4 regions of the Zhaonella formicivorans genome follow, and region 2 is predicted to be linked to each of the others. Evidence: riboswitches for the same ligand, from Rfam matches in the RefSeq annotation. Region 2 holds a riboswitch; each other region holds the start of a gene.

Region 1 (5,426 bases), 1.2 Mb from region 2:
ATTAGCAATGATACCTTTGTGCCACTTTACATCTTCCGGGTTGACTTCCGGAACAACCAATGGCACTTCGGGATCTAAACGAAATGTGCTACTGTTATCAATTACTACGGCGCCCCGCTCTACAGCTGCGTGTGCAAACTTTTTGCTGGCTGCTCCTCCGGCAAAAAGGGCCAGATCAACCCCTTGAAAAGCATCTTCCGTGGTTTCAGCAATTGTATATTCCTTGCCAGCAAAGCTCACTTTCTTGCCAGCAGATCTTTGTGTGGCCAGCAATTTTAAATCCTTGATAGGAAAGTTTCTTTCTGCTAATACTTCAAGTAATGTTTGACCGACAGCGCCAGTACCGACAATAGCAACATTATATTGTTTCATATTAATACCTCCAAACTACGAATAATAAAATGACTTTGATTCTACTGGCAAGATTCAATGCTCCTCAAGCAGTAATTTGATCTATTATTATTCTAGGATTTGATCGGTTTCTTTTAAAGTCCCAAATAGTTCGTCAATTAAAATTTAGCTTTTCTCCCAGCCATATAACAGGGGTTGAATTTGCTTGCCTGCTAAAGCTCCTTCTACAGTATCAAGGATTTTATCCATTTTAGCTACCAGGGAACCTGGTTTTTTGACAGGATCATCCTGTCCAAAAGGAACAAAGTAAATATTTTTGCTGTTTAACAGTAAGCCAATATTTTTAGCATTAAAGCCTAACCCGTCATTTGTGGAAACTGCCAAAACGACAGGGCGCTGGTTACGCAGATGAGCTTTAGCAGCCATTAAAACTGTACCGTCAGTTATTCCGTTTGCTAATTTTGCTAGAGTGTTTCCCGTACAGGGAGCTATCAGCACCACATCCAATAGGCCCTTAGGGCCTATTGGCTCTGCCTCCGTAATGCTTGTAATTGGTTCTTTTTTAGTTATTTCAACCAACTTTTCAGTCCAAAGCCTTGCCTCGCCAAACCTGGTATCTGTTTGCTGCACATTTTCAGATAAAATTGGCGTAACTTCCGCTCCTTCTTCAACTAAACGTTTAACTTCAGACAATATTTTTTCCAAAGTACAGTGAGAACCTGTTACTGCAAAACCTATCTTTTTGTTCACCAGTCGCATTACCGCACCCCCTATTTTCTGTCCCTGTGGAGTTCTTGGAGGATTAGTCCCGGGTAAACATCAGCCAGTATTTTACCTGCAGTTTTAGGCGCTACTTTTCCCGGTAATCCGGGAGCTAAAATTGCCTTAATCCCTGCTTTTTGCGCTGCCGGAAAATCTGTCCCCCCCGGTGCGGCTGCTATATCCACAATTAAGCACTCTTTGCCCAGCAGGGCAATACGAGAGCTGTCTAAAACAAGATGTGGCACTGTATTAAAGATTACTTGGATTTCGGGGAGAACTTTGGGAAGTTCGGAATATTTGACCGGCTTATATCCACTTTCCACACATCTGGCCAAGTCGGCAGGTTTTCTTGCAGCCACAAATACGTCACTACCCAAAGCCTTTAATGTCCTGGCCAATGTAATCCCGCAGCGTCCAAAGCCAACAACCAATGCTTTGCTTCCATGAATGGTTATGGGAAGCTCTTCCATAGCAATTTGAATAGCGCCTTCAGCCGTAGGTATAGAATTCAGGATTGCTACATCATCCAGTTCGGCAATTTCAATTAGACGCAAGCTATGTTTTTTAATTAGTTCCCGTAAGTAAGGTTTAGCAACTCCGATGAAAAGCGGAGTACCTGGTTGCAGTCTGCTCAAAATACCCTCATTTAAAATCAACTGCTCCTGAGCATAAATTGCCCTTACTACCCCGTTGGCATCAGTTCCAGGCATTGGCAAGATTACGGCGTCAACACCGTCCAATGCCATGAGCAAACTGCTCACTATTCTGGCTCCGTTTAATTCCGGATGCGGTGGAAAACCGACAACTTTAACTTGTGCGCCACGCTTGATTAATTCGGAAACCAACACTAATTCCCGATCATCACCTCCAATTACTGCAAGAGTAATGCCAGCTAAATCCTCACTCATATATCTGGACCTCCTCCAGTTTCCATACACTACTATCCAATATATGAGTGTACAAATAGGTGGTGCTTGTTCACGCATGCGTAAATATTAACAATTTATATTAAACTATCTAAACCAATTATCACCTGACGGAGCTGCCTTACTTTTCTGACCGCCAAGAGTATGCCAGGTATAAAAGATTCTCTGCTAAGTGAGTCATGTCGGATAGTAAGAGTCTGTCCCAGTCCCCCGAAAAGCACTTCCTGATGAGCAACCAGCCCTGGCAGCCGGACACTATGTAAATGAATCCCTTGTACTTGTGCGCCTCTGGCACCAACAATTTTTTCTAACTCATGTGGATTGCCCTGTTTAAGCTCACCTCTTTCTTCCAGAATTGCCTGCGCGGTTCCCAGGGCAGTTCCAGATGGAGCATCCAATTTTTGTTCGTGGTGCAATTCAATGATTTCCACATGTGGGAAATATTTGGCTGCTTCTTTGGCAAAACGCATCATTAAAATTGCGCCTATTGCAAAATTGGGAGCAATCACAGCTCCGATTTGTTTTTTTTCACATAAGATATGAAGTTCATCCAGCTGATCGGTGGTTAAACCTGTGGTACCTATTACTGGCGATACGCCGTAATTGATAGCCATAACGCTGTTTTTCAGAACAGCCTCAGCTGTAGTAAAATCTATTAAAACTTCCGGATGCTTAGTTTGCAGTATGCCTTCCAGGTCATCAGTGATAGTAATTCCTTGCAAATCCAGACCAGCAACTAAACCAACATCAAGTCCTTGGCCTCTTAGATCCACAGCCCCTGCTAATTCTAAATCATCTGTGTTTAAAACTGCTCGCACTACCTCCCTTCCGACTCTGCCGTATGCTCCAGTTACTACCACTTTCGTTTTCTTCACCATAAACCCGACCTACTCCTCCCTATTTTCAACAAAATAAAAAGGCTGAAAGAGCATACTAATGCCCACAGCCTTTTAATCGCATGTAGCAATGCTCAATCTCTTCCTGATAGCGAGATAGTGCTCCACTTGAGGTCCAGGATTCCTCAAGTGACAGTCCTGCACCTCTTCGATGCAGGCCCAGCCCGCAAGCCTCGGGAAACATGCGAACTTCGGCGGAGGCCCCTTTCCTTTTCAATCATCTTCCCCTTTTCTTGAAAAGTACTCTTGACAGCTCCGCGCCTCTACCTCACCTCCGAGAGATGAGGTACGCTTTCAAATTTTTTTAAATAATAGCACACCTTATTACCTCAGTCAATACCTTTTAAAACAAATAGTGGCGCATGCGGACCGTATTCTGCTCTAATTCTACGACAATAACTTCACTGCCTATTTTTTTTACTGCTTGCCAGGGTATTACCAGTTGCGAACTACCGCGCCAAAATCCAAACAAACCGCCGTTGTTAGGGAGAATTATTGATTCCACATGCCCTGTTTCAATATTGATTACTAAGTCAGAATCTCCTACGGTCCCCAGTCTAGCTCCGTCGGCTATATTGATTATATCTTTGCCGATTAATTCACTTAACTTCATGCTCGTTTTCCTCACTTACCTATAAGAGTAATATAGTTTGCTTAGCCATGGCTGCAACAAAGCAATCAAAAGGGATATGAAGGCCAAGGGGTCCAGAGAAATACCTAAGATTTGAAATGATTCAGGAAACGCTATCCCCAGAAAAGAAGTCAGCATAATTAGGGAAAGATAAATGCCGCCAGCCACTCCTACCAAGTGGGCTAAGGCCTGTGATATAAGTCCGCCAACCGGTTCCTGGGGAAGTTCTTTAGCCTGGCTTTTATATCGCAATTTTATCTGTTCCCGCAAAGACAGCGTCAAAACAAATAACAGCAAAATAACCAGCAGGATTGGTTTCCACCACATACGCATCCCCCCTCACATTTATGTATATTTTAGTCATTGGGAAAATATGCGTTATAAGGCAAAATACGCCAACAGAACAGAGTTTACGACAGACACCTAGGCTGCCGTCGCAGCACCCTCAGAGAAATGAAAAATTGCAATCCATTATATCGTAACTGCTCCTTTTGACAAGCCATAGATCGCTCTGTAAAGCGTTTGACTGTAAGCGGCTGGGCAACATGGACTGAGAAGAGCGCTGGAGCGAGAGCACCCGCGTCAGTGTGTGCCGCTGGTAGTCAAACGTAAAGAAAACTTGACTTGTACCAAGCGTGAGTACGGCAGAAAGACTTTATAAGACTTGCAAAGAGACTGAATAGTTTAAGCGCTCTTGGCGAAGTCATCCAAAACAGCGGACATAAGTGCTTCATTTCATAATAGATAAAAAAAACGCCCCGGATTAACTACCCGGAGCCTCCTTGGTTAGCCTGGTATATTCTACAATTAAACAGTCTAGGTCCTGGTTAAGCTTGATGATTGCTGGATCAGGTGCTTCGTTAGGATCCCTGACCAAGTTATGTATTTGGCGGCGCAAATTTTCAATTTTTTCTGCCAGCTCTAACAACCGGTCCATAATTACCCCCCACCCTGCCAGAGTAAAGTTTAAAATGACTATTAACATTATATCTGGATTTTAGAAATACGGGTATTTCCAATGTTACTAAACATTTACATTAATTTGTACCTGTTGAGCCAAAGCCTTTTGCTCCCCTATCTGTGTGATGCAACTCCTCTACAACTTTAATTTGAGCAACGGCTAACGGCAAAAATAGTATTTGGGCAATTCTCTCGCCCGGTTTTATTGTGTAGGCTTCTGTACCCGAATTGTATACCGGACAAATTATTTCTCCTGTATAATCACTATCAATTATTCCTACGCCATTAATCAAATTTATGCCATGTTTGCTGGCTAAACCACTCCTTGCACAGACCAAACCAACCATAAACTTTGAAGGCATCTCAATCGCTAACCCAGTAGGGACCTTTGCGATTGCCCCGGGATAGAGCGTCAAGGGATGTTCCAGGCAAGCACGGAGGTCCAGTCCCGCCGAGCCGGGAGTTGCATAGCTAGGCAATGGCACCTTTTGACCCACGAGCGGAGACATTTTTTTTATTTTTAATTTAAATTCCAAAATCGCACACCTCATATACCAATTTGTTCTAATATATGGTAGAAGTCAAAATTTTCCTGAAAGGGGCCTATAGCAGTAAGAGAAAATTTTTCAGCTTTAAAAAGCATGTTGCAGAGATCATAAACTAGCTCGGCGGTGACTTCGCCGGTTTTTTGAACAATTTCTTCTGCAGAAATTATTCTCCCGTAGCACAATTCAGTCCTACCGAGTCTGCTCATGCGGTTGGAAACACTTTCCATGCTCAAAAGCAAGTTGCCTTTTATTTGCTCTTTAGTTCTATGCAGTTCCTCGGCAGTTATCCCGTTTTTTTTCAGTTTTGCTATTTCTTTCAGTGTAAGTTCAATAACTTCCCTTACTTTATTGG
Region 2 (5,426 bases):
CCCTGGCCATTCTCCTCAATCTGGAGGAAAGAGGGACCAGCATAGGCAGGAGCATTGTTCTCCTGCTCAGGACCTCGCTTATCTCCCTGGTCGGCGCTCTTTTCACGGTTGGGCTCCTGGCTGATGTGAACTTCATGCTGAAGCTTGACCAGTTCAGCGGGGTTAAGGCCGCCCATGTCCTGCCGCTGCTGATTGTTGTAGTATTTCTGTTCTGGCGTTTGGAAAAGCAAAATGCCGGAAAGCGCCTGATTGAGTTTTCGGGCACCCATATTACTGTAGGTTATGCAGCTTTGGCGGCAGTTTTGGCCATAGCCTTTGCCATCTATATCGCCCGCACCGGCAACGATGCGGCGCCTGTCTCCGGCCTGGAGCTCTCGCTCCGCAGCTGGCTGGATAAAATCCTGGTGGTCCGGCCGAGGACCAAGGAGTTCCTGATTGGCCACCCCTTGTTGCTCTTGACTTTTTATTTGGGATACAGGCATAGGCTGCTGCCTGTGCTGCTTTTAGGCGCCATTGGGCAGATTTCCATGGTGAATACTTTTGCCCATATCCACACCCCCCTGGCCGTATCCATTTTCAGGGCTTTTAACGGCTTATGGCTGGGGATAATAATCGGCGTAATCCTGATTTTTGCATACCGGTTGGCTGAAAGAGCGGGAAGGCGGTTGTTCCATGGCTAGGATAGTGTTGTCCGGGTATTACGGCTTTAACAATACGGGGGATGAGGCGGTGCTCTTCAGCATCCTGCGCACTTTGCGTTCTCTAAAACCGGAGCTGAAGTTCACAGTGCTCTCCAACGACCCGGCAAAGACAAGCAAACAGTACGGGGTGGAGGCTGTCAACCGCTGGAAATTGAAGGACGTGTTTCGTGCATTAAGCCAGGCGGACTTGTTCATCAGCGGCGGGGGGAGTCTCTTGCAGGATACCACCAGTCCCAAAAGCATCCTTTATTACCTGGGTGTTGTCTGGCTGGCAAAGCTTATGGGCAAGCCGGTAATTTACTACGCCCAGGGGATAGGTCCCATTACCTCCGGCGTGGGTAAAAAGCTGGTGCCGTTGGTGTCCAACAAGGTAGATGTGATTACTGTGCGAGACCAGGCCTCCAAGGAGTTGTTGACCGAGCTGGGGGTCACCGGGCCTCCGGTTTATGTCACCGCCGATGCAGTGTTCAGCCTCTACCACCGAGAGATAGAAAGAAAACCGGGACAGGAGCTTTTGGAACGCTGCGGCATAAAGCCGGAAGACAAACTGCCTATGGTGGGAATTTCCGTGCGGCAGTGGAAAAATCTGACCGGCTACCAAAGGGTTCTGGCCCGGCTGGGGGATGAGCTCATACGGCAAGGTTACCGGGTGGTGCTTTTGCCTTTCCAGTTTCCTGATGACGTCTGTGCCTGTCGGGAAATTGCCCGTTTGATGCAGGAGGAACCGGTGCTCATCAAGGAACAGTGCAGCGTTACCGAAATGCTGGGGGTGCTGGGAGAACTGCAGCTGGTAGTGGGGATGCGCCTCCATGCGCTGATCATGGCTGCAGTCATGGGAGTCCCGGCGGTGGGGATTTCTTACGACCCCAAGGTGGACAGCTTCCTGAAGCTGACGGAGCAGCCCAATGCAGGCCGGGTGGAGACGCTGGACTTCGAGGTCCTCTCCCGGGAAGTGTTTGGCGTGTTGGCCAAACGGGAAGCAGCAGTGGCCAAGCTCGCTGAACGGGTCGGTGAACTCAGGGTGGAATCCCGTCAGACGGCAGAGCTAGCGCTGAATTTGCTAAAATGAGTCAGAGAACCGTCCCCTGACTCACTCCCCTGACTCACCAATTTTTATGCTAATTTGGGTTGACAAACAGGCTATGATGTTGTAAGCTTCACAATGTAACACAATTTAATAAGACCTCACTTTTAGAAGTGGGGTAGAGGCGCGATATTTAACAGTCTTTAGCGGAGTTGAGGGGCGGTGATGCTAAGGAGAAGGAAATGTCGCCGAAGCATATAATATCCTCAGTATTATATGCTGGGCCTGCAGTTAAGAGCTGTAGGACTGTCTCAATAAACTTCCCGGTTTATTGAGTTGCGCTATCTCATTTGGGAAAAGATGAGGCATTGGGAGCAACTAGTGTAATTGCGGCCTGAGTCTATCTCAGGTCTTTTTTTATATATTTAGATTTTATTAAGGAGGAGAAAAAAGTTATGGGAAGAAAATTATCAGTATTAGTAGCCCTATCCTTGGCATTGATTGTGCTCTTAACAGGGTGTGGGGCAAATAGTAGTTCAAAGGAACAAGTATCAGAGGGCGGAACATTTAGGGTAGGCATGGAAGCTGGTTATGCACCATTTAACTGGACGCAAATGGATGATTCCAATGGTGCAGTTCCCATTGAAGGTACATCAGAATATGCGGGCGGATACGATGTAGAAATTGCAAAAAGAATTGCTGAAGGTTTGGGCAAAGAATTAGTTATAGTTAAAACTGAATGGGATGGTCTTATCCCGGCCTTAACCTCAGGTAAAATCGATGCTATTATTGCAGGGATGTCACCAACTGCAGAACGTTTGAAAACAATTGATTTTTCAGATCCCTACTATAAGTCAGATTTAGTTATGGTAGTTAAAAAAGGCGGAAAATATGAAGGGGCAACTTCTATCCAGGATTTCAAGGGGGCAAAAATAACTGCTCAATTAAATACCTTCCACTATACCGTAATTGATCAAATAGAGGGTGTAATTAAGCAGCCTGCGATGGATAATTTTCCTGCAATGAGAGTTGCTCTTGAATCGGGTATGATAGACGGATATGTTTCCGAACGTCCGGAAGGTGTTAGTGCAACGGCTGCCAATGAAAACTTTGCGATGGTAGAATTTACAGATGGATTTAAAACATCGGATGCAGATACAGCAATTGCTGTCGGTCTTCCCAAAGGCAGTGATTTAACAGAAAAAATCAATGAAATACTAGCAGGAATTTCGGAAGAAGAACGTACAAGGATTATGGATGCTGCTATCGCTAATCAACCGGCGGCTCAATAATAATGTAAAACCGACTGTGTTTTGATACAGCCGGTTTTATCAATTTATAGAGGAGGAGAAATATGACATATGAATGGTTAGTAAAAATTGTTTCCAATTATTGGCCGATGTTTCTTCGCGGAGCCGGGGTAACGCTTTTTATTTCTATTATAGGTACTATTTTGGGCTCTATCATTGGTTTACTAATAGGGGTTGTACGTACTATCCCAATGCCTGAGGCAGGAATGAAAAAAGTACTTCTTAAGATAATTAATGCTCTTCTTTCTGCTTATGTGGAGTTCTTCAGGGGAACACCTATGATTGTACAAGCTATGGTTATTTACTATGGTTCGGCTCTAGCCTTTGGAATAGATATGGATCGAATGGTTGCGGCAATTTTTATAGTATCCATCAATACAGGGGCGTACATGGCGGAAATTGTTCGCGGAGGTATCATTTCTGTTGACAAGGGACAGTTTGAAGCTGCCCATGCGATCGGCATGAATCATTTCCAAACTATGCAAAATGTTGTTTTGCCCCAGGTAATTCGTAATATTTTACCGGCAACAGGTAATGAATTTGTAATAAATATTAAAGATACCTCGGTTTTAAACGTTATTTCTGTAACAGAATTGTTTTTCCAAACAAAATCAATTGCCGGAAACAACTTCAGATACTTCGAATCATTTTTTGTGGCCAGCATTATTTATTTTATAATGACCTTTACAGTGACAAGAATTTTACGTTTTATTGAAAGAAAATTGGACGGTCCGGAAAATTATGATCTGACCGGCAATCAGATGCAAGTGGATAGGCCAGAAGATATGCTGCGTAGGACAAAGGACTGGCCTAACAAATACTAGACGAAGGAGGAGATAAATATGGAAAAAGTACTTGATATCCAACATTTAAGTAAATCCTTTGGTACTAATGAAGTTTTAAAAGACATTAATTTTTCCGTAAACAAAGGAGAAGTAGTCTGTATTATCGGTTCCTCTGGTTCAGGTAAATCAACCCTCCTTCGTTGCATCAATCTTCTAGAAAAACCAAGTGGCGGACAGATCATTTATAATGGCAAAAATATTTTAGATGAGAAGCATGACATCTATGCCTATCGCACCAAAATGGGGATGGTATTTCAACAATTCAACTTATTTAATAATCATAACGTTTTAAATAATTGTGTTGTTGGGCAAGTTAAGGTTTTAAAAAGGACTAGGGAAGAAGCGGAAAAAGTGGCAATGAAATATTTGCAGGTTGTAGGCATGGAAAAATATATTAACGCTAAACCCAAACAATTATCTGGAGGTCAAAAACAGCGGGTGGCTATTGCCAGGGCACTTTCCATGGAACCGGATGTTATGTTGTTTGACGAGCCTACTTCAGCCTTGGATCCTGAGATGGTTGGGGAAGTCCTGAAGGTTATGAAGGAACTTGCTGAATCCGGTCTAACCATGTTAGTAGTAACCCATGAGATGGGCTTTGCCAGAGATGTGGCTGACCGGGTAGTATTCATGGATAAGGGAGTCATTGCTGAAGAAGGAAGCCCGGAGCAAATCTTTAATAATCCAAAACAAGAACGAACCAGGGAATTTTTAAAACGTGTTTTGAGCGAGATGTGAGTCAGGGGACGGTTCTCTGACTCATTTTACTCCAAATACAGTTTCCCTATTTCTTGCTGGCGTTTTATAAAATGCTTTTTAATTTCTTCCCAGTTAACCGGTTTGAACATCCCAGGCATGATCTCTTTCTCCGCATCATCAAAATAAGCAAAAACCATTCTTTTTCTGGATCTATTCTATGCGCTTCATATTCCCAAAAAAATTTGTGCAACTCGACGGGTAACATTTGCTATCACCTACCTTGTATACATCTATTATACCACATTTTGGGAACAGTTATTGGCCGTTATAAGGAAGTCATTTACTCGCTAACGAATTAAATTATCTGCTTTTTAAATCAATAGAATCAAAATATTTTTTTATCTATTTTTTTTAATCAGTTTTGTAGACAACGCCTGCATTTTATATGCTATAATTAAGACAACATATCAGACGTCAGACAAATTTGGAGGCATTATGAAACTTAAAGCAGCCAATATTACTTTAAGCCATATGGCAAGAGAACATATTCTAACACTTATTGAGGAAAAAGGCTACAAGTATAATGATAAACTTCCCACCGAATTGCAAATTCAGGAGATGCTGGGAGTAAGCCGTTCCACCGTCAGAGAAGCACTGGCCCTTTTGGAACAGGAGGGGATTGTGCGCAAAGTTCAGGGCAAAGGAACTTTTTTGAACAAGGTGCCTGTGAAGATTAAAGACGGCTTGGAAGAACTTAAAAGTGTCACTGAAACCATACGCAGCTTTGGATATAAACCCGGTACCAAAGGGTTCAAGATCAAAAAAGTTATGCCTGACAAGGATATGG
Region 3 (5,426 bases), 1.4 Mb from region 2:
CATTCGCAGCTACGTGCAAGCAATACGCGATGGTATTTATCCAAAGGGGGATCTGCCAAGTACAGTTGAGGTTATAGATAATGAATCAGAAAGGCTAGAAAAACGTATTCATGATCTTTTGTATCTGACAAAACTGGATTACGTTTCCAAACAAGAGCCTGTACGGGATAATATAGATCTGGCAGAGCTGGTAGACGAAATAGTTGACCGGTTGCGCTGGCGTCGCCCCAACTTAAATTGGGCATTAGACCTGATACCTGTGGAGATTCAAGGAGACCGTGAACAGTGGACTGTAGCCATGGAAAATTTATTGGACAATCAAATTCGTTATGCGGAAAACACTGTAGAAATTTCGTTGGCAATGATTTCGGGGAATGAAAAGGCAAAAGCGTTAGTAAGAATTTGGAATGATGGCCCACCACTTGAACCGGGAGTGGCCGATACGCTATTTGACCAGTTTCGTAAAGGCTCTGATGGAGAATTTGGCCTTGGTTTAACTATTGTACACCGCATTGCTAATCTTCATCATGCGAAAGTATGGGCTTGTAATGAAAAGGATGGAGTAGCATTCTATTTGAAAATATAAAGCTGTCTGCATTATTATATTTTTTATCAAGTATCAGCCAGGCGGAAGAATTTAGGACACACCCTTTGATTTTTAGGTGTGTCCCTTTGATTACAGAATAAGGCAGTTAGAAAACTTTTTTGCTGTTCATGTACTCCTGCACATGAACCAGTGTTTCACCGAAACGCTGGAAATGTACTACTTCCCTTTCCCGTAAGAATCTTAAAGCGTCGATAACCCCGGGGTCGTCTGTTAAATTGATTAAATTTTCATAAGTTGCCCGGGCTTTTTGTTCTGCGGCCATGTCTTCATGCAGGTCGGCTACGGGATCGCCCAGAGCTGCTATATATTTGGCCGACCAAGGCACCCCGTTAGCATCCACCCAGAAGAGGGCCCTGTCGTGTTGGGCGTAATGTCCTCCCAGTCCCGCTTCTTTCAGAACTTCGATAGGGGCATCTTTGATTAACTGATAAACCATGGTCGCCACTATTTCCATATGGGCTAATTCCTCAGTACCGATATCAGTCAGGATACCTTTTGCCCTGTTGGTAGGCATGCTGTAGCGTTGATTTAGGTAACGCAAAGAGGCAGAAAGTTCCCCGTCGGGTCCGCCATACTGGGTAATCAAATATTTTGCCATTTGTACGTCGGGTTTAGTAATGCGCACAGGATATTCCAGTTTTTTTTCATAGACCCACATTCCAAGCCCTCCTTAATAGCTGAATTCCCAAGGCCAAGGATCTTCTATCCAACGCCATGGATATTGGCTGGGTGAATAACCATAAACGGTTAAAGGTCCATAACGGTTTTCATAAGTTCTTTTTAAAGCATTAAGCTCTTGAGTTACGCGATTATATTCGACAAGAGGTTCTCTTTCGCCAGGGTGCGTATCCAGATACAAAGTCAGTTCAATTGCTACAAACTCAAGCTCTTGAATTCTCCGCAGCATTTGAACTTGTTCGCGGTACATCAATTAAACCCCCTCCCGTTTGTGATAGGGCCTGTATAGCTCTGGAAAAAGTGTTCCTTTCTCTAAGGCTTCCTGCGGGTTAAAGATCCTGCCGTATCTTTGGTAAGGAATGTAGGCTTCAGCTAATCTTAGCCGCGGTGAGTAACTTTCGTGTTCATTGTGATACTCCGGTGCTTGATATTCTTTTTCCATGGTTTCCCTCCTTAATTACAATCCTAGTTTAGTATATTACAAAAGATGGCATGGTGTTACATTTCAGAGGATTTCTGGTAATCAGAAAACTATTTGTTTATAGAATGTAGTGGAAAATGGTCGAAACTAGCCAATGTGGAACGACTTACGGGGCAGGCATAAATATTTGTTATTGACAAAGTTGTCCTATGGTGGTATGATATCAATAACATAACTTAATAAAATACCTCATCTCTGTGAGGTGAGGTAGAGGCGCGAAGGGTCAAGAGTACTTATAAGGATTATGGGAATAAGGTGAATTATAAGGAAAGGGGCATTCGCCGAAGTTCAATGGCTTCCCAGGCTGTTGAGCTGGGTCTGCATTTAAGAAATGCAGGACTGTCACCCGGTTTTATCCTGGAAACCGGGTGGAGCACTATCTCACGTACAGGAAAGAGGTGGGCACATACCGAATTTTTGCGGCTATGGGTGTTGCTCATAGCCGTTTTTATTTTACTAAATAAGGGGCGATATAAATGAAATTACATGGCACGATGAAAATAAATAATCAAGGCCATTTAGAAATTGGTGGCTGCGACACCGTGGAATTAGTTAAAGAATATGGCACTCCCCTGGTTGTCTTGGATGAAGCTCTGTTCCGGCAAACCTGTCGCCAATATTACCATTATTTTGTTGAACGTTTTCAGAATGCTGAAGTTATTTATGCCAGTAAGGCTTTTATCAGTCCTGCTGTTTGTAAGATTATTGAGGTAGAAGGCTTGGGACTGGATGTTGTTTCGGGAGGGGAATTATATACCGCCTTACAGGCGGATTTTCCGGCCCGAAAGATATATTTTCATGGCAATAACAAAAGCCCGCAGGAATTGTCCATGGCCCTTGAGGCCAAGGTTGGCCGGATAGTGGTTGATAATTTTTATGAGTTAGAAATGTTAGATAAAATGGCTGAACTTTTCAAGGTTAAGGCGGATATATTATTGCGGATAACCCCTGGTATTGAGGCCCATACTCATGAATTTATTAAGACAGGACAAATTGACTCTAAATTTGGGTTTACTTTACCTAACGGGCAAGCTCTGCAGGCTGTGCGGGAAGCTATAAATTTGCAGAATATCAAGCTGCGGGGTTTGCATTGCCATATTGGCTCACAAATTTTTGAAATGGAATCTTATCGCCATGCAGCACAAGTCATGATGGGCTTTGTGAAAACCATCAAGAAAGAGCTGAACTTTGTAACTGAAGAACTAAATTTAGGGGGAGGCTTTGGCATTTATTACAAAGAAGGTGATACTCCTGCCCAGATTAAGGTTTACGCTGAAACTGTTATGAACACTGTCAAGGAACAAGCAAAACACCTGGGTTTAACAATGCCTAAAATTATAGTTGAGCCCGGTCGTTCCATTGTGGGCCCTGCGGGAACAACGCTTTACTCCGTGGGTTCGATCAAGGAGATCCCCGGCGTTCGCAAGTATGTAGCCGTAGACGGTGGAATGGCAGATAATATCAGACCTGCCCTTTATGGGGCAAAATACGAAGCCATCCTGGCCAACAAATGCACTCATCCAGCTGAAGAGACGATTTCAATTACGGGCAAATGCTGCGAGTCCGGAGATATGTTGATTCATGATATTATGCTCCCTAAGGCAGAGGCTGGAGATGTTTTAGCAATTTCTTGCACCGGAGCATACGGATACTCAATGGCTAGCAACTATAATTCCCTTGGCAAACCGGCGGTAGTTTTAGCTGTCGACGGCCATGCGGATTTGATCATTAAAAGAGAAAGCCATCAGGATTTGCTCAGGAACCACATTATTCCGGAACGGTTGCAAAAAGGAAAAACTATGTCATTTGCCTCAATGGGTTAAAAAAAGCAAGGAAAAAGTTTCCGCACTACACTTGTCAAGCTGTCAAACTATTTTACCACAGCGTGGACAAAGCTAGCGCGCCAATCAGGTGTGCGTACCCGTTTTGCCCACGCTTTTTTTATTTTTATAAAGGATGTGTTGCCTATAGCGTCTCTCCCGGCATATTTGCACAATCAGGTTTTGTTGAAGTAGTTTATGAAAACATGATATAATCTATAGAAATGCAAGACGAGACTGAGCGGTAAAAAAATGCTTTGGGGAGTGGTGGGATGTTTTTCGATAGCTGGATCGAAATTTTAGTAGGCATACCGGCAATTTTATTGGCTATAACTTTTCATGAGTTTGCCCATGGAAAAACCGCAGCAATTCTAGGTGATCCAACACCTGAAAATGAAGGTAGGCTTTCACTGAATCCCCTTAAGCATTTGGATCCTTTGGGAGCATTGATGCTGCTGGTGGTAGGCTTTGGTTGGGCCAAGCCTGTACAGGTAAACCCGTTTCATTTTCGCGGTGACCGGCAAAAGGGAATGCTATACGTAGCCCTGTCCGGACCGCTGATGAATCTAATTCTCGCGTATTTAAGTACGGTTGCCGTAAGAATAGTAGGTCTGCATTCCGGAATTCTGGGAATGTTTTTCTATTATTTGATGTGGTATAATGCAATGCTGGCAGTGTTCAACTTGGTTCCTTTACCACCCCTGGACGGTTCAAAAATCCTGGCCGGATTATTGCCGCGCAGTCAGGCCGCAGCCATTTACCGTTTGGAGGCATATGGCCCCATGATTTTGCTGCTTTTGCTGGCTACGGGTGTATTAGGAAGGCTTATTGGTCCGTTGGTAGATTTTGTAATCCAGCTGCTGACCACAGCCGCAGGATGGGGAATATTCTAAAGCTGAAAAGGAGATTGAAAATGAGCAAAGGTATCATTTTGAGTGGTATGCGTCCAACAGGCAAGTTGCATATAGGTCATTTAAGCGTCCTGGAAAACTGGGTGAGATTACAAAGTGAGTATGAATGTAATTTTGCCATCGTAGATTGGCATGCTCTAACCACCTCGTTTGATGACACCTCACTTATCAAAGAAAATGTTTGGAACATGGCTTTGGATTGGTTAGCTGTCGGCATTGATCCCGAAAAAAGTACGATCTTTATTCAATCCAGAATCCTGGAGCACGCTGAACTGCATCTTTTGTTCTCGATGTTCACTCCTTTATCCTGGTTGGAAAGGGTTCCTACTTATAAGGATCAAATCCAGCAGCTTGGCATGCAGGGGAAAGATATCTCTACCTATGGATTTCTAGGTTACCCGCTGCTGCAGGCTGCAGATATTTTGGTTTACCGGGCTAATGCGGTTCCAGTCGGAGAAGATCAACTGCCGCATCTGGAATTATGCAGGGAGATTGCCCGCAGGTTTAACTTTCTTTACCAAACAAACCTGTTTCCCGAACCTCAGGCTTTGCTGGCTAAAATAGCTTGGCTTCCCGGTGTAGATGGACGCAAGATGTCTAAAAGCTACCATAATGAAATTGCTATTGACGCTAGTGAAGAGGAAATTGCGGCTAAAGTAAGACAGATGGTGACGGATCCGCAGCGCATTCACAAAACTGATCCGGGGCATCCGGAAGTTTGTACTGTTCATATCTACCAAAAATTATATAATACCGGTGGCATCGAAGAAATTACCGAAAGCTGCCGCAGTGGCGCTATTGGCTGTGTAGCATGCAAAAAGCAACTGGCTGCCAAGATTAATGAAGCGTTAATGCCCATTAGAGAAAAAAGGAAAGGACTGGCTGCAAAACCGCAACTGGTCAAAGAAATTTTAGCTGCAGGAGAAGAA
Region 4 (5,426 bases), 970 kb from region 2:
CAAATGGCAAGAAAATCGGCAGGGGGAACAAGACGATGAAACTGTTGCTCAAATGCTGCGCTTTATGTAATAATGCAGGCCTGAAGAAAGACGGCACTCCCTTATCCGGTTTGTTCAGACAAAAAAACGGGAAGGCAAGCAGTTGGGAAATCAGCGGCGATCCTACGGAAGGCGCCCTGCTGGTTTTAGCTGCCAAAGGCGGGATCTGGCGGGAACAGGTGGAGCGGGAAGAGAGGAGAATTGGCGAAATACCTTTCGATTCGGAGCGCAAGCGTATGTCTGTCATTTACCGGCAGGACGACGGGGTTTCGACTATTTATACTAAAGGGGCTCCCGATGTTATTTTAAATCTCTGCCAGTCCGTTTTAGTTGAAGGTAAAGCTCTTTCCTTGACCAATGAACTTAAGGAAAAAGTGCTGAAGGAAAATGAGTCCATGGCCCGCCAAGCTTTAAGGGTATTGGGTATAGCCTACAGGCAGCTGTCAGGGGATGAGCGACTTGAGGAAGCGGACAATTTGGAACATAACTTGGTATTTTTAGGTTTGGTAGGAATGATAGACCCGCCAAGGCCTTCCGCACTTAAAGCCATTCAAGTATGTAAGCAGGCGGGGATTAAGACGGTAATGATTACCGGCGATCACCAGATCACAGCCCGGGCGGTAGCAGAAGAATTGGGCTTGCCGGTAGGGGCCGGACAGGTAATAACCGGCGTGGAGTTGGATGCCATGGATGATGAAGAATTTGCCTCCCGGGTGAAGGATATTTCGGTATATGCCCGGGTTTCTCCCAAGCATAAGCTGCGCATTGTGAAAGCACTGAAACAAAGAGGTGAGGTGGTGGCCATGACCGGGGACGGGGTAAATGACGCGCCTGCTGTTAAGGAGGCGGATATCGGGGTTGCCATGGGCAAGACCGGAACAGATGTTACCAAAGAAGCTTCGGCAATGATTCTGGCCGATGACAACTTTGCCACCATAGTTGCTGCGGTGGAAGAGGGAAGGGCAATCTATGACAATATCCGGAAATTTATCAGATATCTTTTGTCCTGTAATGTAGGCGAAGTGTTAACCATGTTTCTGGCCGCTTTGTTTGCTCTGCCGTTACCGCTGCTTCCTATTCAGATCCTCTGGGTGAACCTGGTCACAGACGGGCTGCCTGCTATGGCGCTGGGGGTTGATAATGCTGACCCGGACATTATGCAGCGCAAACCGCGTCATCCGAAAGAGAGCGTATTCTCCCGGGGGTTATGGCGCAAAATAGGGAGTAGGGGGCTGCAGATTGGCCTTGGGACCCTCCTGGTTTTTGTGCTGGCCAATTACTTAAGCGATGGCAATTTGACTTTGGCCCGTACCATGGCATTTGCCACATTGGTTTTTTCCCAGTTGTTCCATGTATTTGACTGTAAATCTGAAAGGTATTCCTTATTTCAGGTGGGTGTTTTTTCTAATCCCTACCTGGTGTTAGCTGTTTGCTGCTCAATTACCATGGAGCTGGCGGTTATATACCTGCCTTGGCTACAGCCAATTTTTAAAACTACTCCCCTAAACGGCTATCATTGGTACTTGATCCTCATGGTAGCCGGTTGGAGAACTTTCTTTACGGCTTTTATTCATTACCTGGTTAAACCTATCGGCAGAAAACTGATTTACTTAAAAGCTTAATGAACATCCACTAAAAACGATTGACAATAACTAAAAGAGTATGTTAAGATTACCACAAACTTTATCAAATAAACCTCATCTCAGAAGAGGTGAGGTAGAGGTGCGGTAGTCAAAAGTACTTACAAGGAACCGGGTGGTAATGAGCTGTAGGGAAAGGGGCATCCGCCGAAGTCAAGAAGCTACCCAGGCTTCTTGGCTGGGCCTGCATCGAACAGGTGCAGGACTGTCACCTAATGGTACCTGGCTATTAGGTGGAGCACTATCTCACGAACAGGAGGGATGAGTCTTACCTTGCCTTTGAGACTTGCGGCTGGTGATGTACTCTCAGCCGTTTTTTGCTATTCTCACGAGGAAAAACGGAGGTGCGACTATGAAGTTTACCAAAATGCATGGCTTGGGTAATGATTTTGTAGTGTTGGAGGGTAAAGAACTGAGCCCTGGGGTAGACTTAGGAGAGCTGGCAGTTAAGGTATGCGACCGTCATTTTGGAATCGGGGCCGACGGGCTTATGATTATTCTGCCTTCTGAGGTAGCAGATATCAGAATGCGCATTTTTAACTCCGATGGCAGCGAGGCGGAGATGTGCGGAAATGGCATCAGGTGTTTTGCCAAATATGTGTATGAACAAGGGATTGTAAAAAAAGAGGAGATCAGGGTTGAAACCCTGGCTGGCATAATCGTGCCCCGCCTGCAAATAGAAAGTGGCAGCATTACCGGCATTTGTGTGGATATGGGAGAACCTCATCTGGACCGTGCGCTTATTCCAATGCTGGGAGAACCGGGCCTGGTGGTAAATGAGACTCTGGTGGTAGGGGGACAGCCTTACCAGGTAACGGCGGTGTCCATGGGCAATCCGCACTGCGTTATTTACACAGGAAATTTGGATGAGATTCCTTTGGCCGCATTAGGCCGGCAAATCGAAACCCATTATGTTTTTCCCAAAAAGACCAATGTGGAATTTGTACAGATTTTAAGTCCCAATGAAGTTAGGATGAAAGTCTGGGAGCGGGGAGCGGGCGAAACATTAGCTTGTGGTACAGGGGCTTGTGCTGTTGCGGTGGCAGGAGTATTAAATCTTCTGACCGAGCGAAAAGTAACCGTTCATTTGGCCGGGGGAGATTTGCAGATCTTTTGGAACGAGCATGACAACCACGTTTATATGACCGGACCTGCGGAGACTGTTTTTAACGGAGATTACAGCGTTTAAGGAGGATGTTGATAAAATGAGAGAAGCGGAACGGATCAGAAAATTACCCCCTTATTTATTTGCCAGGATTGAAAAGAAAATCGCTGAAGCCAAGGAGAAAGGCGTTGACATCATCAGTTTGGGGATTGGCGACCCGGACCGTCCCACCCCGGACCATATCATCGCCAAACTGGTAGAAGAAGCCCATAATCCGGCTAACCACCAGTACCCTTCTTCCGTCGGCCTGTTGGAATACCGCAAGGCTGTAGCAGCTTGGTACAAAAGAAGGTTTGGTGTGGAATTGGATCCCAAGACGGAAGTGGTTACCCTCATCGGCTCCAAAGAAGGTATTGCCCATATTAACTTCTGTTATGTAGACCCGGGCGATATCAACCTGGTACCCGATCCGGGATATCCCGTTTACGGCATCGGTACCCTTTTGGCAGGCGGAGAGCCATATTTGATGCCGCTAAAAGCCGAAAACGGCTTTTTGCCGGATCTTGAGGCAATTCCCTCGGAGGTTGCCAAGAAAGCTAAGTTGATGTTTATTAATTACCCTAACAACCCCACAGGTGCTTTGGCTACTTTGGATTTTTACCGAGACGTGGTTGCCTTTGCCAAAGAGTATGATGTCATAGTCTGCCATGATGCTGCTTATAGCGAAATTACTTTTGAAGGATATAAAGCGCCTAGTTTCCTGCAGGCCCCCGGAGCCAAAGAAGTGGGCATTGAATTTAACTCCTTGTCCAAACCGTACAATATGACCGGTTGGAGGATCGGCTGGGCTGCAGGCCGGGCAGATGTCATTGAAGCCCTGGGTAGGTTAAAATCCAACCTCGATTCCGGTGCATTCCAGGCGGTACAGTATGCCGGTATAGCCGGGCTGCTTGGTGACCAGGAATGCGTGCAAAGGATGTGCGAAGTTTACCGCGAACGTCGGGATGTAGTGGTAGACGGGCTGAATGCTATGGGTTGGAGCTTGGAAAAGCCGAAAGCTACCTTTTATATCTGGGCGCCGGTACCTAAAGGCTACACTTCCGCCGGCTTTGCTGAGGTTGTGCTGGAAAAAGCAGGCGTTATAGTGACCCCAGGCAATGGGTACGGTGAATACGGCGAGGGTTATTTCCGCATTTCTCTCTGCATTGAAAAGGAGCGTATCATAGAAGCTTTACGGAGGATGCAGGAAGCTATCGGCAAGGTAGAGTTTTAGTAACATAACATAGCAATCAAGGCATGAGCAATTCATTCCTTCAGCTTGTAGACAAATGCAAAAATTGTAATCCATTGTGTGTAGTTGCGACATTATGACAAGCCCTAGAGCGCTCTGCGAAGAGTTTGACTGGAAGCGGACGAGCGGCACGGACGCCGCGAGAGCGGTGGAGCGATAGGACGTCGCGTCACCGCGTGCCGCTGGAAGTCAAACGTAAAGAAGACTTGGCTTGTACCAAGCGTGAGCGCGCCAGAATTTCTAGCATTATGTTTCATAATGCATAGAAATTCCAGTCCTTTAGGGCCGGCAGAAGTCTAGTTGCCCTTATGCGGTCGTTCATAAGGCTTGCATAGAGCCTGAGCAGGCCAGCGCTCTTGGCGATAGTCTTTGGAGCAACGGTACAAGGGTTACAATTTTGCGAGGGCTAATAATACTTTGTCGACGATCTCAAGGCATGAGCAATTCATGCCTTATTTTTTTTATCGCAAGTAAACTCAGGCAGGATTTGACTGGGAAAAGGAGAACATAATAAAGTCAGAAGCCGGTTATGTGCAGAAAACCATTGGATAAAATGCCGTTGTTGCTCCGGTCGGCGGGGGAAAATCAGCAGAAGCATAATATGATATGGGAGTAAAAATACAAAGGCTGTGGGCCTTTTTGGAGGTGTATTTATGCAGAACTATGCTATCAAGGACCTTAATTTGGCACCGGAAGGAAAATTAAAAATCGAATGGGTACAGGAGCACATGCCAGTGCTCAGAACTATTGAAGAGGAGTTTAGATTAAAAAAGCCTTTTAGCGGCAAAAAGGTTGTAATCTGCCTCCATTTAGAGGCTAAGACCGCTTACCTGGCCAAAGTGATCCAAAGCGGCGGGGCTGAAGTGACGGTTACAGCCAGCAATCCTTTATCAACTCAGGACGATGTAGTAGCTGCCCTGGTCAAGGATGGGATTGGTGCTTTTGCGTGGTACGGGGCCACGGAGGAAGAATACAAAAAGCATATCCACCAGGCATTGGATTTTGAGCCCGATTTAATAATTGACGACGGCGGGGATCTGGTTTCAACCATTCACTTTGAGCGACAGGAACTCCTAACGAAGATACGCGGCGGAGCAGAAGAGACTACGACCGGTATTTTGCGTCTCAAAGCCTTGGAAAAAGATGGCGTGTTGAAGTTTCCCATGATCGGGGTCAACGATGCCTTGTGTAAATACTTGTTTGATAACAGGTATGGCACCGGACAGTCAGTATGGGATGGCATTATGCGTACCACCAACCTGGTGGTGGCGGGTAAGACTGTAGTAGTGGTTGGCTATGGCTGGTGCGGCAAAGGAGTTGCCATGCGAGCCAAAGGCTTAGGTGCCAAGGT

What was found. Region 2 has a riboswitch for lysine ahead of EYS13_RS10825 (transporter substrate-binding domain-containing protein). Riboswitches for the same ligand answer to the same signal wherever they lie in the genome.
Region 1: it holds a riboswitch for lysine, as region 2 does, so the genes downstream of both, dapB (4-hydroxy-tetrahydrodipicolinate reductase) here and EYS13_RS10825 (transporter substrate-binding domain-containing protein) in region 2, are expected to answer to the same signal.
Region 3: it holds a riboswitch for lysine, as region 2 does, so the genes downstream of both, lysA (diaminopimelate decarboxylase) here and EYS13_RS10825 (transporter substrate-binding domain-containing protein) in region 2, are expected to answer to the same signal.
Region 4: it holds a riboswitch for lysine, as region 2 does, so the genes downstream of both, dapF (diaminopimelate epimerase) here and EYS13_RS10825 (transporter substrate-binding domain-containing protein) in region 2, are expected to answer to the same signal.

The regions. Positions count from the first base shown of each region.
Region 1 is NZ_CP085524.1:1,037,718-1,043,143, forward strand. It holds gene EYS13_RS05100 (aspartate-semialdehyde dehydrogenase) at 1-372, opposite strand, end outside; gene EYS13_RS05105 (dipicolinate synthase subunit B) at 517-1,110, opposite strand; gene dpsA (dipicolinate synthase subunit DpsA) at 1,122-2,021, opposite strand; gene dapB (4-hydroxy-tetrahydrodipicolinate reductase) at 2,117-2,914, opposite strand; lysine riboswitch at 3,025-3,209, opposite strand; gene EYS13_RS05120 (YlmC/YmxH family sporulation protein) at 3,279-3,548, opposite strand; gene EYS13_RS05125 (hypothetical protein) at 3,564-3,893, opposite strand; gene EYS13_RS05130 (aspartyl-phosphate phosphatase Spo0E family protein) at 4,330-4,503, opposite strand; gene dut (dUTP diphosphatase) at 4,604-5,062, opposite strand; gene EYS13_RS05140 (M16 family metallopeptidase) at 5,074-5,426, opposite strand, start outside.
Region 2 is NZ_CP085524.1:2,217,272-2,222,697, reverse strand. It holds gene EYS13_RS10835 (DUF5693 family protein) at 1-680, shown strand, start outside; gene csaB (polysaccharide pyruvyl transferase CsaB) at 673-1,770, shown strand; lysine riboswitch at 1,897-2,077, shown strand; gene EYS13_RS10825 (transporter substrate-binding domain-containing protein) at 2,181-3,017, shown strand; gene EYS13_RS10820 (amino acid ABC transporter permease) at 3,080-3,859, shown strand; gene EYS13_RS10815 (amino acid ABC transporter ATP-binding protein) at 3,878-4,618, shown strand; gene EYS13_RS10810 (GntR family transcriptional regulator) at 5,075-5,426, shown strand, end outside.
Region 3 is NZ_CP085524.1:785,063-790,488, forward strand. It holds gene EYS13_RS03825 (sensor histidine kinase) at 1-586, shown strand, start outside; gene EYS13_RS03830 (manganese catalase family protein) at 693-1,265, opposite strand; gene EYS13_RS03835 (spore coat protein CotJB) at 1,278-1,535, opposite strand; gene EYS13_RS03840 (spore coat associated protein CotJA) at 1,539-1,727, opposite strand; lysine riboswitch at 1,967-2,153, shown strand; gene lysA (diaminopimelate decarboxylase) at 2,243-3,589, shown strand; gene EYS13_RS03850 (site-2 protease family protein) at 3,859-4,479, shown strand; gene trpS (tryptophan--tRNA ligase) at 4,500-5,426, shown strand, end outside.
Region 4 is NZ_CP085524.1:1,246,011-1,251,436, reverse strand. It holds gene EYS13_RS06255 (calcium-transporting P-type ATPase, PMR1-type) at 1-1,661, shown strand, start outside; lysine riboswitch at 1,749-1,931, shown strand; gene dapF (diaminopimelate epimerase) at 2,032-2,868, shown strand; gene EYS13_RS06245 (LL-diaminopimelate aminotransferase) at 2,885-4,057, shown strand; gene EYS13_RS06240 (adenosylhomocysteinase) at 4,729-5,426, shown strand, end outside.